3 regions of the Neobacillus sp. KR4-4 genome follow, and region 1 is predicted to be linked to each of the others. Evidence: riboswitches for the same ligand, from Rfam matches in the RefSeq annotation. Region 1 holds a riboswitch; each other region holds the start of a gene.
The links. Region 1 has a riboswitch for thiamine pyrophosphate ahead of tenA (thiaminase II). Riboswitches for the same ligand answer to the same signal wherever they lie in the genome.
Positions count from the first base shown of each region.

Region 1 (4,266 bases):
AGGTTGGTTCATCAAGCAATAGCAAAGCTTGATCGAACAATAACATTGTCGCCACACTTAACCGCCGTTTTTGTCCTAAACTCAGGGTAAAAGGGTGCGTATCCTGGTATGGCGCCAATCCAAACTCCTCTAACAATCGATTGGTTTTCGAGCGAACCTGCTCCTCCGGCCAATTTCGCTGCCGGCCGCCAAAAGCCACTTCGTCAAAAACCGTATCGGTAATGAATTGATGTTCGGGATTTTGGAAAACAAAGCCTGCCTGCTCAAATAATTCTCGGTCTGTCCATTTTTTTAGTTCCTCACCTTGAAAGTAAATTCTCCCTTTTTGAATCGGCTCCAACCGGATCAGACTTTTTAAAAAGGTGCTTTTCCCACTCCCATTTTCTCCGACAATGGAAATCCATTCCCCTCTATGGATTTTCACCTCTATATCACTGATGACGGTCTTCTTCCCATAGCCAATTTCAACATGTTCGGTGCGGAGTAAACAATCGCCTTGTACGAGCGGTTTCGTTTTTACTCCATTTTTAAGTTTGATAGATAGAGGGTGCGAGGGATCTTGAACGATCTCCTCCCATTTGTGAGGAAACAACTTAGGACGCCAAATCCCCGCATCTTTCATTTGTTGATTAAATTGGAGCAGCATCTCTTTTGGTTCCCCATCCCCAATAATCTTTCCATGCTCATCAAGGATAATGACTCGGTCCATCCATTCGATGCAGCCGTCAAGGACATGTTCGACAAAGACCATCGTATGGTTGGTTTTTTCGGCTAAATGTCTCAATAAACCAAAGATCTCATTCCGGCCAGCAGGGTCGAGTTGAGCGGTTGGTTCATCAAAGAAGAGGACGTCTGGTTCTAATGCAAGCAAACACGCTAACGCCAATCGTTGTTTCATCCCTCCTGAGAGCATTTCAATCGGTGTTTTCTTATCTACCATCAGCCCTACTTTTTCCATCAAATCCGAGATCATTTGATCCATTTCGTTACGAGGAATCGAACGGTTTTCCAGACTAAAGGCAATTTCTTCATCGACACGCAGCATACAAAACTGGGAATCAGGATCTTGAAACATCACTCCTGCATTTTTCCGGATGCATACTTCACCGCTGACCTCTGCGTCCAAATGCTCAGGGATAATCCCAGCAAGAGCAGAAATCAATGTAGATTTCCCACTCCCACTAGGTCCAAGGATTAATACCTTCTCCCCTTGATGGATGGACAAGGTAATATGATTGAGTATTTTTTCAGAGCGGTTATAAAAACGAATCGAAAGATCTTTACAACCCAGAAACATTGACATTGTCCTTTTTTCTTTTTTCCTTCATCAACTCATATTGCTCTAACACCCCTGTATTTGCGAGGGCATCCACGACAACTTTCGCTAGCCAGCCGCCAAGAATCATGCCGCTGATGACATGAATTCCTAGTGTCATCAAAAAGACTTCCAGTGTGTAATAACCGAAACCGTTGGCGATTATGTTATAAAGCATTCCAAATACGGCAGCTAGAGCACCTGATAGCATTAAAGTAAAAAGGTTATACCGTTTATATCCGAATAGGGCGAAGGCAATTTCTGAACCAATCCCTTGAAAAACACCTACTAACAGGGCCGACAGACCAAAATGACTTCCTGTTAATAACTCGACGGCAGCCGCTGCTACCTCTGCAATAAATGCTGCTCCCGGTTTTCTGATAATATACGCGACGATTGGACTGGCAATCACCCAAATACCAAACATAAAGCCTGCACCGACCGGCCCGACAATAGCAGAAATCGGAATCCACAGCGTCGACCATCCTAAATAAATCACTCCACAGGCCACCGCTAGAATCACAGCAAGAACGACTTCTTTCATCTTCCAGGTCTTCATTTCACTGCCTCCATTTTCACAGGCCATTCTTCTAGTTTATAAGCCATATCCCAGAACATATATTCCAACTGACAACTGATGAGGAAATGCTCCTTCATTTTTTCCTTTTCTTTCTCTGTTGCTATCTTAGCCCACTCATCGATCCTGGCACAAAATTTTGTCGTAATCGAATCGGTCCGGTTTCCATAAAAATGAATCCAATCATAAAAAGGATGGGAGCGATCTGGATTCACTTCCGTTAATAATCTTTTCCCAATTTCCCAATACGTCCATGGACATGGAAGCAATACCGCTAGAATTTCCCCTAATGTCCCTTCATGTGCAACCGTAAGCATATGACGCGTGTAATGAAGGGCTGAGGGTGCTAACGGATATCCCTGTAATGCCTCGTAGGGTACACCTGCTACTTGACAAAAGTTATTATGTGGATGGATTTCACTGTTTAATATAAATGAAATCTGCTGATTAAACATATCCATTTCTTCACGATTCTCACACTTAGAAACGGCGATTCCATAGATGCGAATAAAGGAATTCAAATATTCAAAGTCCTGTTTTACATAATGAACCAATTGTTCTTTTTGTAACTCCCCATCAGCGATCCCCCGGACAAACGGATGTTCAAAAATTGCCTCAAAAATCGGATTGGCTTCTCTTCTTAGTTCTGCTGAAAAACTCATATATTTCTCCCCCTTATTTGTTTTATGGGAAGACACTAAATGGAACGGCTAACGGTTCGAACACGAAAAAACCGCTCCAAAAATGGAGCGGCAGAATAATAGTATTTATCCATACACAGACTCCACTTTCCTACGCTAGTATGAACTAGATCAGGTTCAAAGGGTCCAAGATTATTCTTGTCTCAGCCGCCAAACGGCTCCCCTAGTGGTCTTCCTATAAATTTAATATTCACTCTACACCCGCTGGTTAATGTTGTCAATCAGTTAACAGCTAAAGGATAAAAATAGACCAAACGTCCTATAGAACAAGGAGAGGCCTTCTCATTTTCCCCACTATACTTGCTTAACCACAGCCTTATGTTCTAATCGACGAACTAATTTATAGAACCCTAATAAGATGAGGAGGAGAAAAGGATTGATCATGATGGAGTGATACAAACTCCACCAACCATAATGGAAATAACCCCAAGGCTCTGGTAATAAGGTTAAAACCTCATAGATCACAATTCCTACATTCCAAGCTAAAAAAAAGGAGAATTGTTTCCATAATGGACTTTTTAAAGGATAGACATTTAAAAAGATAAGATTCACAGGTGGGACTAAACATACATACACAAGCAAGGACTGCCAATCCACACCCTTCGTGAAGTACCAGTACCCCTGGTATTTCAAACTGATAAATACATCAAACATCAGTTGGAATAAGGTTGTAAATAACCAAATCTGCAGCATCTCACTTCTGGTTAAACGTTTTTTTACTTTGATTGCAATTAGGTTAAATAAGATCACTGCTATAATAATCCCGACCATTTAGTTAACTCCTTAGGCATCAATATATATAAAATTTCCATTTTTAGTAAAAAACATACCTCTCCACCCCTCTAACTTCCAATTATTTACCAATAAATGTCGTAAGTCTCGTAAAACATGTCATAAGCGTCCGGAAATAGGTTATAAGGTTCAAAAAATAGGTAATAAGTCTCTGGAAATAGGTCATAAGTCTCTAAAAATAGGTACTAAGCGCAGGAATAGATGTTATCTTGGTAACTAACCAAAATATTCCCTCTACCCTCTATTACCATTTAAAAAGAATAAGAACTTTTTCTTCCTACCCCCAAAATCTCCACTTTACTATCTAAGTCTTTGAATATGGTCATTTTCTGTCGAAAAATCTGGCCCGCTATCTGCTGGACATTATGTAAAATATAAATCTATTAATATAGAACAACACTACACCTAGAGGAGGAATCTATGTGAATCGAATGTTTAGGTGGCTGGTTAGGTCACTATTTGCTCCTGTCACCGGAAATGCCGGAGCGGTGGCAAGCACACTTGGTTTTTTCTTAGGGTTTTTGCCTTTAGATAATATAAGAATACCGCTATTAGTAGTTCTGTCACTTTTGTTACGTCTGAATATCATCGCCTTATTCCTGGGAACGTTGATACCTATTTTCATTCCAAAAATGAATCATCTACCCATCCTGGATTTAAGTAGATTAGAAGATACGTGGTTCATTTCAACCTTAAAATCGAAAATACAGCTTTCACAATCGATTGCCCCAGCAATCCTAGGCGGCCTGATTGGTCTTGTTTGCTATTTTTTCTTCCATTGGTTTTACAATTTAGGGTTGAAAAAGAGAGAGCGGAATCAAGACCATGTTTTTCTTGATCCTGCCAAAAGACGCTGGTCGATTATCAAACGAATGGGTGCA
Region 1 covers NZ_JBHHJU010000007.1:3,607-7,872, reverse strand. The annotation lists gene ACE198_RS09140 (ABC transporter ATP-binding protein) at 1-1,303, opposite strand, end outside; gene ACE198_RS09135 (ECF transporter S component) at 1,281-1,874, opposite strand; gene tenA (thiaminase II) at 1,871-2,554, opposite strand; TPP riboswitch at 2,665-2,768, opposite strand; gene ACE198_RS09125 (hypothetical protein) at 2,888-3,364, opposite strand; gene ACE198_RS09120 (polysaccharide deacetylase family protein) at 3,808-4,266, shown strand, end outside.

Region 2 (4,266 bases), on a different contig from region 1:
TTCCAGAATAATAGTGAGGCGAGCAAGGCTCCCACCATACTCCCCGGAAAGGCAAAAAGCGATCCTGTTCCCAACAAATTTCTAAGCAATGAAACACCAAAGGCCTGAGCGACAGCATAATAAGGTCCTAACAACACCGCTGATATGACATTCATAAAATGTTGAATAGGAAAGACCTTTGTAAAACCGATTGGAATATAGAATAGGTTACTTGTAAGTGTTCCAATCGCAATAATCATGGCCGTCAACGTCAATTTGCGAGTCTTATTCACGGATTAGACCACCCCTTTAAACATCACACTATTTCTTAATGCTTTCGCAGCTTCCAAAGGGGATTCTGCCTGACTTATAGCCGTAATTACAGAAACTCCATCTGCCCCCGCATCAATCACGGACCGAGCATTTTGGATCGTAATCCCGCCGATGCCAACAATCGGCATTTCACAACCATCATTTCTTAGCTTTTCAATCAGTGTCGTCCCTCGCGATGGCTTGGCATCCGCTTTTGTCCTTGTCGGAAACACAGGGCCAATTCCAAAATAATCTGCTCCTTCTTGGATTGCTGCCATGGCTTCTTCTGTCGTATGAACGGATACCCCAAGAATTTTGTTCGCACCGATTTTCTCCCGTACCATTTTTACCGATTCATCTTCTTGCCCGATATGAACACCATCTGCATCAATCTCCACAGCCAAGTCGATATCATCATTCACAATGAAAGGAATTTGATGGTTTCTGCAAAGAGTTTGGAGTTCTTTTGCCAGTGCATATTTTTCAGAACCAGTTCGTGCACTTTCCCCTTTTTCACGAAATTGAAAAAGCGTAATCCCTCCTGATATTGCTTCCTTTAATACTTCAACGGGTTCTTTCAAACAGTTGTTGCTGCCCATAATAAAATAAACACGTAACGCCTCTCTCAAATCAATCATGTCACGGGTAGCTCCTTTACAAGGTTTCTTTTTCCATACGCCCAATGGTTCGTAGGTCCATGTCCTTGACCAATCTCCAATTGATCTTCAATCGCAGCTTGAATAAAATCTTTCGCTGTCAAAACGGCTTCATAAACAGTCGCACCCTTAGCAAGTTCTGCGGTAATTACAGCCGAAAAAGTACAACCAGTACCATGTGTGTTCTTTGTCTCGATTCGCGGACTTGTAAAGGTGTAATATTCCTTCCCATCAAACAATAAATCAGTCGACTCGGATTGGTTTTCATCGTGACCGCCTTTAATCACAACGTGTTTCACACCTAAATCATGGAGTCTTCTAGCGGCCTCCTGTTTATCCTCTAAGGTCAGAATAGTCATCCCCGTTAGGACTTCTGCCTCCGGGATATTCGGTGTAATTACTTTGGAAACTGGCAACAAGCATTTTTTCATGGCAGAAATAGCTTCCATTTGCAGCAGTGATGCGCCACCTTTGGCAATCATAACTGGATCAACCACTACATTCTCCCAACCAAAAATCTTGATTTGAGCGGCAACCGCCTCGATGATTTCAGCATTGAAAAGCATTCCTGTTTTCACGGCATCGGCACCAATATCCGAGCCAATAGCTTCGATTTGCTTGACCACAGCCTCTCTCGACATTGGATAAACTCCGTGAACTCCTAATGTATTTTGGGCTGTTACTGCTGTTAACACCGACATTCCAAATACATCTAATTCCTGAAATGTCTTTATATCGGCTTGTATTCCTGCCCCGCCGCCACTATCTGAACCTGCAATTGTTAATGCTTTTTTCATTTAAATTACCCCACTTAATTAACTTTTTTGAAAGAACTATAAAGATTGATATCCTCATTTGAAACAAGTGATAATTGGTTTAAGAATTCGATTTGGAAACTTCCTGTTCCCTTTTCAGCTGTTTTCGCTGCTGCTTTTTCAGCGGCAACCTCATAGGATGTTAAAGCTGCCACGGAAGCTTTAAGCAGGTCCTTCTCCACTCCTGCAAACGCCCCAATCACTGAGGTTAACAAGCACCCCATACCGGTCACTTTTGTCATGATTGGGTGGCCGTTGTTAACAAGATAGCTAGTCTTGCCATCTGAAACGACATCCACTTTTCCTGTGATGATGACCACACAATTGCAAGTTTCTGCTGCTTTAATCGCAAGGCTCACGATATCCTCATTCGCTGACGCCCCCGCATCAACACCTTTAATTTCCCACTTTTCACCCAGGACATTTGCAATTTCAGCCGCGTTTCCCCGAATCGCTGAAACATTGACTTCCCTCATGATTCGTTGCGCAGTTTCGGTTCGGTACGTGGTAGCCCCAGCACCAACCGGATCAAAGATAACCGGTACATTGGATTCATTGGCTGCTTTTCCAGCAATAATCATCGAATCCACCGTTTGTGGGTTTAAGGTACCAATATTCAAAACCAGTGCACTAGCAATCTTAGCCATCTCCGCCACTTCTTCAGCAGCATACGCCATCACAGGCGAAGCGCCTAAAGCGAGCAGCCCATTAGCGGTAAAATTCGTTACCACGACATTAGTGATATTATGTACAAGCGGGTTTACCTCTCTTACTTTTTCCAACGTTTCATATAAATTAATTTTTTCCATTGTAATCTCTCCATTTCTTTTTATAAAATAGGCTGTGTTTGGCACTCTGTTGATTGGAGTGCCTGGAACGGAAATCAACAAACAAATATTTAACACAGCATAAAATAAAAAAACCAGATCCATAAATGGACCTGGTTAGTAAGTCAGAGAAAAAACATTCACTTGGCTACTTTCCTACGCTGGTATTACCCAGATCAGGTCCAAAGGGTTAAAAACATAGCGTTTTCTCTCAGCCTGATAACAGGGCACCCCTAGTAGATCGATTAGTTTATTAAATTAAGTACATAATAACGCTATGAAACTAGAATGTAAAGAAAATAGTTACATACGATTGGCAGTTTACATAATATAATTATTTTTTCGCATTTTTATAATCAGGTTAACATAATATCGTTACTGTTTACTGTTATATGGGAACGTAACAATAAAAGCAGTCCCTTTCCCTTTTTGAGAATGAATTTCTAACTGTCCTGCTAATTTTTCCAAGCTTCGCTGGACTAAAAATAAACCAATTCCTCGATTTTCTCCCTTAGTTGAAAATCCTTTCACACATAAGCTATTTATAATTTCCTCATCGATACCTTGTCCTGTATCATGGACCTCCAACACAAGGATATTTTCATAATAATCAAACCTTACCGTTACTTTTTTAAGCGGCTGGTCCGCGACCGCATCCAGTGCATTATCAATTAAATTTCCAAGAATCGTGACCACTTCATGTGTTGTTTCCTGCCTGTGCGGTTCTGGTAACAATCCTTCTCCATCAATGATCATTTCACAGCCTTTTTCCCTTGCAAAGCTAAGTTTTCCTAAAATAAACCCTGCTAATACAGGATCTTTAAAACGACTGACGACAAATTCTACCTCAGACTGCTGGTGATTCACAATTTTGGTAATGTACGTCGAAACCATTTGATAGTCCTTCATATGGACCAAACCTGAGATTACATGCAGTTTGTTCATGAATTCATGTGATTGGGTTCTAAGTGCCTCTGCATATAACTTGACTCCGGTCAATTGTTCTGCTAACTCCTTGATTTCAGTTTTTTCTCGAAAGGTGGCAATTGCTCCAACAATCTTTCCCTTCACGATTACTGGGACACGGTTGGTTAGAATGGTAATATGATTGATTTCCTGCTCTTGATCTAATTGTGCTTCCCCAGTCCCTAGGACGGTGGAAAGTTTGGTATTTGGCATGTATTCGTCCACTCTTTTCCCTAAAAAAGGACCTTCAATACCGGCCATATGGAGGAGCCTAACCCCTTCATTATTAACGAGGGTGGTTATCCCATCTTGATCAACCGCCAGCGTCCCTTCCTTGGTTGATTCCAGCATCGCACTTCGTTCTTCCAACAGTTTGGCTATTTCACTAGGCTCCATGCCAAACAGAATCGATTTAATTTTTCTTGCCAAAAACAGAGCTCCTAGGATGCCAACTAAAACACCCACACCGACTCCAATCAAAATAATTCTTCTACTCTGTTCGATGGCCAGATTTACTTTTTCTAACGAGATCCCTACGGCAACGGCCCCTATTTGTTTATTTTTCTCATCAAATACAGGGACGAACGAGCGTAATGATAATCCTAATGTTCCTTCGGCAGTCGAAATATGCTCTTTCCCTTTTAATACCGGACCTTCATCTCCACCGACAAAATGCTGGCCTAATAGATTCTGATTAGGATGTGATTTTCT
Region 2 covers NZ_JBHHJU010000027.1:21,780-26,045, reverse strand. The annotation lists gene thiW (energy coupling factor transporter S component ThiW) at 1-272, opposite strand, end outside; gene thiE (thiamine phosphate synthase) at 276-929, opposite strand; gene thiD (bifunctional hydroxymethylpyrimidine kinase/phosphomethylpyrimidine kinase) at 926-1,744, opposite strand; gene thiM (hydroxyethylthiazole kinase) at 1,759-2,571, opposite strand; TPP riboswitch at 2,726-2,834, opposite strand; gene dcuS (DcuS/MalK family sensor histidine kinase) at 2,965-4,266, opposite strand, start outside.
Region 2: another riboswitch for thiamine pyrophosphate. It lies ahead of thiM (hydroxyethylthiazole kinase); the one in region 1 lies ahead of tenA (thiaminase II).

Region 3 (4,266 bases), on a different contig from region 1:
ACTGACTTAGATACCTATAAAGAGAGATGGAATTTTTCAATAGAAGAGCAGAATGGGTTTCTTGACTTGATAGCAAGAGACGGAGTGATTTACGCTTCAACGATGACTAAAATTTATGCGATACAGGATAACGGTACCTCTCCACAGACACTTTGGACCGTTGATAGCTTTGCGAATCGTCTCTTAATTGACCAGAATACCTTATATTATTTAACGAGAACTACCGAAGGTTTCGATGCAATTGGTACGGTAGATGTAACTACGGGTAAAAAGAGATGGAGTTATCCCCTTAAATTCCAAGAGCGGTTGGAAGGGGTTTTCGCTGCTAGTGATAATCGATTGTTTGCAAATATACGGAATCCAGTTCAAATGACATCCAAAATGTATGCATTTGATGCATCGACCGGCACGGTGCTTTGGACATTTGATCTGGATTCAAGCCTCCCTATTTATGGGGCCCCAGTCTATAAAGATGGAAAGCTTTACTTCGAAACGAAACCAGCGGCAACAAGAAATATTTGGGCATTGGATGCTGCAAGTGGAAGAACATTATGGAAGTTTAGCCCTACGGGTATGTTTACACAGCCTCTTTCTGTAGTGAGTGATTCTTTAATTGTTCTTGATGAGGCCAATATTATCGCGGTAGACAAAAATACCGGAGTACAGAAATGGAAGACCTTGTATGCAGAACAGTTTGTTGCTGGTGGACTTCAGACCATTAAAGGGGCAAGTGGAATGGTCGTAGCCTCCGATAGAATTATTTTGGGAAATTACAACAAAATTAAATTCTTTAATAGCGCAAATGGTCAGCTTATATATTCCACTCTTCAACTAACACCTACTACAGGCGCGTCTGGCTTGCGGCCAATCGGCGTCATCAAGGACACCATTTTTGTAACAGAGACGAATCAATTTCTATATACGTACGCTGTGCCAAAAACATCCCAGTTAGATACAGAAAAGCCAACAGCAACAATTGATTTGCAACCGGTTAACCAACTTACTCTTCAAGATGGAAAGAACCAAATTAGAATCCCCATTACCATAAGTGAAACGGCAGATATGGAGGTAACCATTGTTGATGAAAGCGGCTGGGTAGTTAAGACTTGGTTAGGACGCTACTTGAAGGGGACAGCGAATTTTTATTGGGATGGAAAAAACAGCCGTGGCTTTAATGTAATCCGTGGAAGTTACTATCCAATTGTAAAACTAACAGATCTAGCTGGGAATAAGAATGAATATACAGCACGTGACAAATCCATTCTGATTACAGAAGGTTTCGGTTTAACCTTGAAAAATTCCAACTTACGCTCGGCAGCCACCACTCAAAGCACCATCCTAACAACAATCCCTGCTGGTTCAGAAGTGGTGATAACGGGAGAAACGGGTGATTGGTATCAAATTGAGTACAGAATTATCAGCGCGGTTCTGAAAGGATATGTCTCCAAACCATTAATTAAAGTTCCGTCCAATCAGGAGATTCAAGCAATCGAACAAGCGAAGACAAGGACAAACGTCAATGTTAGAACCAATCCTGGAACTCAGTATGATACAAAGATTGTGCTTCCGATGAATACAGATATAAAAATTTATTCCGCAATCGGAGACTGGTATTCAATCGAATACAAAAAAGACAGCAGTACTTTGGATTCTGGGTATGTAGCAAAATTTACTGTAACCCTCCCAACGGTATCTACTGTTGTTTACACCGTTGTTGCGGGCGATTCTCTCTGGAAGATTGCCCAGAAGAATGGGGTTACGATTGACTCCATCGTTAAAGCCAATAACCTCAATCCTAATCAACCAATCTACATTGGCCAAAAACTAACCATAGTAAAATAATCCTTTTCCATGCATAGGTGAGAGATCAGAATATATGAAAGGTATAAAAAGAATTTATTTGACATTTCTAATCGACGTGTTAACATTATCCATGCAAGGGAATTTTTATAAATGAATAGATAACAATCCGCTAGAGGTGCCTTTTTAAAGGGCTGAGATTGAAGTGATACTTCGGGACTCTATGAACCTGATCTGGGTTATACCAGCGTAGGGAAGTGGAAACATGGATATTTGAAGGATCATGTTTATATTTCAAATTATCAACCACTTTCTTATTAAAAGGAAGTGGTTTTTTGTTTTTCACTTTATTTCATTGAGCTTCAGAATCTGGATTATAGGGGGTGACTTGTATTTTAACTAGTGTTAAAGAGTTACATATTATATCCAATGGCAAAATGCCGATCGAGCAGCTATGTGAAATTGTCACGGATATTCATCCGTATGTAACCGCGATTCACTTACGAGAAAAACAAAAAACAGCGAGGGAACTATATCAAGCTGTGGAACTTCTAACAATGACAAACCTGCCGTTATCAAAGATTCTCATCAACGATCGTGTGGATGTTGCCTTAGTTATAAAGGCTGGGGGGGTTCAATTAGCCTTTCATAGTTTAGATGCAGCTATTGTCAAAGAAAATTTTCCTCAGCTTAGGGTAGGAAGTTCCATCCATTCCTACGTGGAGGGACAAAAAGCAAAAGAAAAGGGTGCTGATTACGCCCTTTTCGGTCATGTCTTCCCTTCGCAATCAAAACCAGGAAAGCCCCCTAGAGGTCTTGATGAATTATCACGGATTACACAATTAGAGGTTCCGGTTATTGCCATTGGAGGCTTAACTCCCGAGAATACAGGGCGGGTACTAGATGCTGGGGCAAAAGGAATCGCGGTCATGTCAGGAGTATTAGAAGCTCGCGATCCATTAGTAGCAGTAAAGGCTTATTTAAATGTATTAAGAGATGGAGATGGAACAAGTGGAAAATTCATTTGATGTTGCCATTATCGGAGGAGGGATTAACGGATCCTCTATTGCCTATCAACTATCAAAAATGGGCAAAAAAGTAATCATAATTGAGAAGGATAGATTGGCTTGCCAAGCTTCCAGTGCGGCTGCTGGTATGCTGGCAGCACAAGCGGAGATTGAACAAGATGGTCCTTTATTCCAATTGGCATTAAAGAGTCAAGCAATGTTTTCTACACTATCAAGTGAGTTATATGAATATACAGGAATTGATATCGAGTTTGTGAATAAAGGAATGCTGAAAATTGCAGAAACAGAAGAAATAGCAGTAGAAGTAAAAAAACAAGTCAACTATCAAAGGAATTGGGATCCAACGATAAAATGGCTGGATTCAACGGAATTACTAGAAATGGAACCGTCTTTGGCACCAAGTGTTGTTGGAGGTATGTATCTCCCTAACGATGGACATGTGCAGCCAGCAAAGTTAACAAAAGCGTTTGCAAATGCGGCTGTTTATTTCGGAGCGGAAATTCGTGAAAATACGGAGGTTCTTTCATTTATTTTTGAAAACGGTCAGGTTAAAGGGGTTAAAACGACCAATGGTGTCATACATAGTGAACAAGTTGTCGTGGCCACCGGAGCTTGGGCAGCGAAATTAATGCGTGAATCGGGGCTGGACATTAGCGTGTATCCTGTTAAAGGAGAATGCTTTTCCGTTCGAACGGAGGAGCCGATTATTAACACGACTATTTTTTCCGACAAACGCTGTTATCTGGTACCAAAACGCAATGGGGAAATTTATATTGGTGCTACCATGCTTGAAAATACCTTTGATAACAAGGTTACCCCCGAAGGGATTGCTTCATTAATAGAAAGAGCGACTCAACTAGTCCCTCAGATTAAGGAAGCAGCATGGGAGCGAGTGTGGTCAGGATTCAGACCGCAGACAGGCGATGGAATCCCTTATATTGGCGAGCATCCAAGCTGTAAGGGATTGTTCCTTGCAGCAGGGCATTTTCGAAATGGGATTTTATTAAGCCCTATTACAGGGAAAATAGTAGCTGACCTATTAGCAGGTAGACAGCAAGATGAGGCACTTCTCGCAGCTTTTCACCTTGAAAGACACAAAGAGACAGTTGGTTAGGAGATTAAAAATGGAAGTAATATTAAATGGCGAGTATATCCAATTACCAGAGCATGTTGTATTTGTTTCAGATGTTCTCAAGCATTATGAAATCCATGATAAAGTCATTGTTGTGGAAGTAAATGGTGAAATCTTAACCAAAATAGATCACCAAAGTACTAGATTAGCAGATAAAGATCGAATTGAAATAGTCCATTTTGTAGGAGGCGGTTGATATGTTAAAAATAGGTTCATTATCCTTTAAATCTCGTTTGTTTTTAGGTACGGGAAAGTATCCAAGCTACGACATCCAAAAGGAAGCAGTGGAAGTTTCCAAAGCAGAAA
Region 3 covers NZ_JBHHJU010000016.1:23,174-27,439, forward strand. The annotation lists gene ACE198_RS16620 (outer membrane protein assembly factor BamB family protein) at 1-1,842, shown strand, start outside; TPP riboswitch at 1,965-2,073, shown strand; gene ACE198_RS16625 (thiamine phosphate synthase) at 2,184-2,828, shown strand; gene thiO (glycine oxidase ThiO) at 2,812-3,942, shown strand; gene thiS (sulfur carrier protein ThiS) at 3,953-4,156, shown strand; gene ACE198_RS16640 (thiazole synthase) at 4,158-4,266, shown strand, end outside.
Region 3: another riboswitch for thiamine pyrophosphate. It lies ahead of ACE198_RS16625 (thiamine phosphate synthase); the one in region 1 lies ahead of tenA (thiaminase II).